Regions from separate parts of the Paenibacillus sp. FSL L8-0663 genome, predicted to be linked through region 1. Evidence: predicted binding sites of a transcription regulator. Region 1 holds the regulator's gene; the other holds the start of a gene.
What was found. Region 1 encodes LexA, which represses DNA repair genes until DNA is damaged. Its sites were predicted from a motif close to CGAACATATGTTCG; they were not measured.
Positions count from the first base shown of each region.

Region 2: the regulator LexA is predicted to act here: its motif matches at 2,041-2,054, upstream of recA (recombinase RecA).

Region 1 covers NZ_JBBOYM010000001.1:3,136,319-3,139,504, forward strand. Annotated here, with positions in the region: gene MKY75_RS13410 (hypothetical protein) at 111-620, opposite strand; gene MKY75_RS13415 (DUF896 domain-containing protein) at 741-947, opposite strand; gene MKY75_RS13420 (LysM peptidoglycan-binding domain-containing protein) at 1,056-1,424, opposite strand; gene lexA (transcriptional repressor LexA) at 1,611-2,237, shown strand; gene MKY75_RS13430 (hypothetical protein) at 2,521-2,823, shown strand; gene MKY75_RS13435 (hypothetical protein) at 3,059-3,186, shown strand, end outside.
Region 2 covers NZ_JBBOYM010000001.1:2,141,062-2,144,247, reverse strand. Annotated here, with positions in the region: gene MKY75_RS09860 (regulatory protein RecX) at 1-714, opposite strand, end outside; gene recA (recombinase RecA) at 910-1,971, opposite strand; gene MKY75_RS09850 (competence/damage-inducible protein A) at 2,213-3,186, opposite strand, start outside.

The DNA.
Region 1 (3,186 bases):
TTGATTAAGCATTTGAATCGTTATGTGTGCCCATATTAAGCAAGCGGCCGCAGCATGTTATATGAAATAACATCATACGGCCTTTGTTACAGAGCTACAGGCTAAATCAGTTATTTCTTGTCAACCTGTATCTGATTGGATAGCGCAAACTTCTCAAGTCGCTCTGCAATGGCATCCGTGTCATAGCGACCTAATGATTTTGTGAAAATAAAATTACCACCCTTACCTTTTCTTTCAACGGTTACGTAACCCTTTTCAATCTTGATGGCTTTCATGTCCCCTGCCGTCATTGGACGTTCTCTACCACCTTTCAGCATATAGAGAGTATCCTTTCCCACTTTCAGATAAGGACGACGGATAAAAAAGATAACAGCCAACATCAAGTACAGGCCGAATACAAGCCAATCCATCCCTCGCATACCGGTCTTAGTCAAAAAGTAACTCATAAGCATGTACAATACAGAAAGACCAGCCAGCATAATTGGCACAGTAATGTTACGGCCACGGAAAATATCCATTGCAGAACCTGCGCCGCTAATGGTTTGAATACCTTGCTTTTTGCGCGATTTATTTAAATGCGCTGTGTTTTTGCGTACTTTTCTTTCAAATGATCGGGCCATCTCTCAATTCCTTCCCAGATATATTACATTAAAACAATTGCCTCAAAGCTGATCTATATAGATACCATGAGAGGTACCTAAAACAAAAGGCAAATTGCAGGCTTGGGCGCTTTAACAACATTAATGCTTCAGCCCGTCATTTCCCTTCGATGTATCATCGTCCACAAATTCAATCGTTTCAAGCTGCTGCCGAAAATTACGGCGAATGTTACCTAAATAAATTTCTCGAAGATTGGCGCGCTCTGTGGCTTCCTCTTCCGTCAAACCCTCGGATTTTGCTTTGCGCGCTAATTCATTAATGCGCTGTACCAAGCTGTCTATATCCAAATTGTGTCCCCTCCATAAAAGCAAAGATATAATACACTTTGACATGTAGAAAAGAGCTTGTCAAGGCTCCCGCATTACGCTCCCTGACAAGCTCTAATAGTCAATAGATCATAAGTCAGGAAGCTTGAGTACCTGACCTGCCTGCACTCCCCGATCCTCTAAACCGTTAATCCGCACAATTCCTTCTATATATACCCGTGTATCCATTCGTTCCGGTTTATGATTCGCGGCAATCTGCCACAACGTATCCCCAGGTTGTACCGTCAGTTTAGTCACTTCTTCCTTGGAAGCTGAAGGAGCCGCGAAAACCGTAAGTACACCTGCTCCTGCAATCCAAGCAACAATCACTATAATAAGAAGCTTAAGTAAAAGAGTATGGGTAATAATCTGCATAAAACGCGCCCTACCCTCTTTTCGGGTCTCCTGTAAATTTTCTATATTCATTGGAAAAATACTTTGATAGGTGCTATATTTCATCATGGCTGTGTCCTCCAAACGTTTGTTCTTATGTTTTCACAATATAACACGAACGTTTGTTTTGTTCAATAGAAAAGAGAACAAAAGTTCGCAATTTTTTTAGGGATTATTTAGAACTTATGTTTGTACGAACGGAGGTTCTATGCTATAATTTTCCCAAACGTTACTAAATGGGGTTGATACGGTATGTCTAAGATTTCGAGCCGCCAGCAGGCCATTCTTGAATTTATCCGCAATGAAGTGCGTCTAAAGGGATACCCCCCTTCTGTACGCGAAATAGGCGAGGCTGTCGGATTGGCCTCCAGTTCTACGGTTCACGGTCATTTGGATCGCTTAGAGAAAAAAGGACTCATTCGCCGCGATCCTACAAAACCACGGGCTATTGAGTTACTCGGTCAAGACGAATCGGATAACAGCAACTTGATTAATTACTCCATTAGTCGTGTCCCCGTCGTCGGCAAAGTAACCGCTGGTCTTCCTATTACGGCGACAGAAAATATTGAAGATTACTTTCCTCTTCCCCAACACTTTGTTGGTGAGGATAAAATATTCATGTTATCTGTTGTAGGCGAAAGCATGATTGAGGCTGGGATTGCTAACGGAGACTATGTAATCGTACGTCAGCAGCAGACCGCTGATAATGGCGATATTGTTGTAGCTATGACAGATGAAGACGAAGCTACAGTTAAAACCTTCTACAAAGAAAAAGATCATATCCGGCTTCAACCTGAAAATCCAGCCTTTGAACCGCTTCGTCTGACACACGTCAGTATTTTGGGCAAAGTTGTAGGACTCTTCCGGGACTTCCACTGATTTCTCGTTCTTCCTTCCCCGTTATTCTATCCCCTAATACAAAACCGGCTGCCTAGGGCAAGCCGGTTTTGTATTGTTATTATGCTTACTATGTATCTCACAACTATTCTTTCCTTTTTGCAACCTATTCCTATTGTATCTACTATAAAATCAGCCTCATCATCTCAAATAATCCCCCACTGATCTTGAACAGCTATACTGTTATGGGAAAAACTAATAGATCTTTCTTTCTTTTAGCTAAATATGGTATATTAATTACTCATAGCTCTGTAGGAGGAATTAAATGAAAAAAATAATAATTTCAGCGTTTGTTATGATATTTATCGTCGTAAGCTGTGCAGTTCCAACAATGGATCATTTGTATGCAGAAGAGAAATCACACATAACAACCTACGATCGTATTCAGTACATACAAATACTCATCCATTTCAGGTATTTAGAAAAGCAACTTGAAGCTGTAATTTCCGAAAGAAATAATTACCCAGAGGCCAGCCAAGAATATAAACAGCTCTCAGAACAACTGAATCATATTCTTGCCCAAGAGGCATACTACGAAAAAAAACTTAACACCCTTAATAGTAAATAATTTTCATACAAACTGCATATTATCTTTATTCTACACATTAGACTCATGCCGACCTGCCTGTAACATCTCCTGCAACGTAAAGTTGAAAAGGCGAAGACAGGTTCGCATGAGTTTTTTTGTTAACCTTTAGGGATATAGGTACTAGCTTCTTTTTGCTTCTAATAGATTTATGCTGATACATTACTATCACAATTGACATATATATATAGCAGAACTAAGCAAAGGAGATATGCAGATGATCAGAAATAGAGTTAAAACGTATAAGCATCGCATCGGGAAAAACAGATATCTGGTCGTTAAAGTCTTTCAAGCCGCAGCTGCTAAAACAGGAAGCGGAAATGCACTAGCAACCAATGCCTTGAA
Region 2 (3,186 bases), 1.0 Mb from region 1:
AGCAGCGTCATGCTCGGCCGCAGTGAGGTGATTGACCACTCGGCGTGTCATATCCCCCGAATATCCGCGTCTCATGAGAAAAGGGTAGGTTTTCCTTTTTTTCTCCATTATATCACCACGTACCTGATTCCATTTCTTACGTCCGATCGTCAAAGCACTCTCCCACTCCTCATTATCGGTGATTTCACCTAACGCTTCCCCAATAGAGGCTTTAGAGATGCCTTTCTGACGGAGTTCTTGCCTAACCCACATCTTCCCCTTACGTTGGCTAGTTATACGCTGCCTTGCCCATTGGCGGGCGTACAAATCATCATCCACGAGTTGCTCCCTTTCCAGTCGGACCATTACTTCGTCAATAACAGACTGATCCAGTTCTTTTTGCACCAAACGCTGGGCAATTTCCTGACGTGTGCGAGGCTTTCGCCCCAAATATCGAAGCGCGAGTACATAGGCCTGTTGCTTTTCATCTGCCAGAACAATATCTTCCAGTTCTTTTTTGACGAATGACGTTCCTTTGAACATATTGTACTTGATCATTACATCTTCTAATACAGACAATGAATACGGGCCAAAATGAATGATATAGCGTCCACGTTTGCGTCCCTGTCCCTGCTCTACCCTAGTAATCATCAATTCCTCATGATCCGGAAAAAGAGAAATCTCTTGTTGCTTATTTGCTTCCGCAGAATATTCATCTTCATCGTCCAACTGCAATATGTTTCCCTCACTTTGAAATTCACGAAAGCAGTCTTTGGACAACTGCTACGCAAAAGTTAGATTCCGCTGACAAAGCAGCTTTAATTGATGCAAAAATGCCCTGCACAACTGTGCAGGGCATCAGAATCATGCTATTCAACCGGATTGTGCCATAACCCTGGCTCCAGTTCACAAATCAGGATTCACCAAGCTTTATTCAAGCTCCAACAATTCCTGTTCTTCCTTGGCTTGCTGTGCCAACTCTTCTTCTGTAGGCGGAGCAACCGTCGTAATCAAATTGCTTGCCACCCGAATTTTTTGCTCGATCGTACTAGCAATGTTCGGATTTTCCTTCAAAAATTGCTTCGCATTCTCACGTCCCTGACCAAGGCGCTCACCTTCGTAGGAATACCAAGCTCCACTCTTGTCGACAATGTCATGCTCCGTACCGATATCGATCAAGCTACCTTCTTTGGAAATGCCCTCACCGTACATAATGTCCACTTCAGCCTGACGGAATGGAGGGGCAACTTTATTCTTCACGACTTTAATACGTGTGCGGTTACCCACAATGTCGTTACCCATTTTCAAACTTTCAATACGACGAACATCCAAACGTACCGTAGAGTAAAACTTCAAGGCACGTCCACCTGGTGTTGTTTCAGGGTTACCGAACATAACACCTACTTTTTCACGTAGCTGGTTAATAAAAATAGCAATAGTTTTCGATTTGTTAATGGCTCCAGACAGCTTACGCAATGCCTGCGACATCAGACGTGCTTGAAGACCGACGTGGGAATCTCCCATTTCGCCTTCAATCTCTGCCTTCGGCACAAGTGCCGCTACGGAGTCAACAACTACAATGTCTACTGCTCCACTACGTACAAGGGCTTCGGCAATCTCAAGCGCCTGCTCTCCTGTATCTGGTTGCGATAGTAACAACTCATCAATATTGACACCCAGCTTGCTTGCATACGACGGATCAAGCGCATGCTCGGCGTCGATAAAGGCGGCTTGTCCGCCTGTTTTTTGCACCTCTGCGATAGCGTGAAGAGCTACTGTCGTTTTACCGGATGATTCCGGTCCGTATATTTCAATAACCCGGCCTCTTGGAAAGCCGCCCGTTCCTAACGCAATATCCAAAGCAATCGAACCACTGGGGATCGTTTCCACTTGCATGTGGGTAGACTCACCCAACTTCATAATGGAACCTTTACCAAATTGCTTTTCTATTTGACGGAGCGCCATATCCAGCGCAGCACGACGATCTGACAATAAACTCACATCCTTCATTGTTTGTACTTTAATAATACCTTGTTTTGACACGCTTGCCAAGCATTTTTTCGAACATACATTCGTTTTTTTATTCACACAGCTCTCTTCTGTAATTACACCTGTCTCTTAAAACAAAAAAAGAACCGCTGGCAAAAGGCTTTGCAACGGTTCTTCCGATAAGGTAATTATATCATGAATATCTATCTAAAACAACTCTACGACCCACACTGTACATAGATGATTAAGAGAGTTTCTCGTTCTCTACCAGCCTGCGCCACAATCTGTACAGAATCGCTTTGACTGATCGCAGTCGGATTGTTTCGCGGTTACCACTCAGTCTCAGTTCATGTACTTCCGTTTCCTTGTCGCGTTCAGCAATGCCAATATACACTAGACCGACTGGCTTACGTTCGGAATACCCAGGTCCGGCTACACCAGTAACTGAAAGTCCAAAATCGCTGTCCATGATCATTCTCGCCTGCTCTGCAAGCACAAAGGCCACTTCCTTACTCACTGCACCTGGCGCTTGATCCCCTTCCAAATAATCACAAGGCACGTTGAGTAATTTCATCTTCATTTCATTGGAATAGCACACGATGCCACCTTGAAACATAGTAGCACTGCCAGGTATAGAAGTGAGGTGTTCCATCAGCATTCCACCTGTACAGCTTTCTGCCGCACTCACAGTGAGTCCGCGATTGGCCATTAGATCTACGATAACCTTCTCCAGCGTAACATCTTCGCTTGCATACATAAATTCCGAAAGACGCTGCTGAATTTCTACTTCCGTAGCCGTCAGCTTAATCAATGCTTCACTTTCGCTGGCCGCCTTGGTGGATATACGGATCGTGACTTCCCCTTCCTTGGCATAAGGAGCAATCGTGGGGTCTGTCTGGGATTGGATCAGATCTAACAAACGGGTTTCAAGAGCTGACTCACCAATCCCTGCAAATTTTAGCATTTTTGAATAAATTGGCATTTCCTCACCGCTCAATGCCTGCTGAAGCAACCAAGGTTTGGCCTGGTTTGCAAACATCGGTTTGAGTTCCTTAGGAGGTCCAGGCAAAACTACATAAAATTTACCATCCTGTGCAATTGCGTCGCCCACAGCTAGCCCTGTCTCATTTTCAAGCGGAGTAGCACCTTCAATAGAAAGCGCCTGCCGGCGGTTATTTTCGGTCATTTCTACCCCACGGTTACGAAAAAATTGATCTA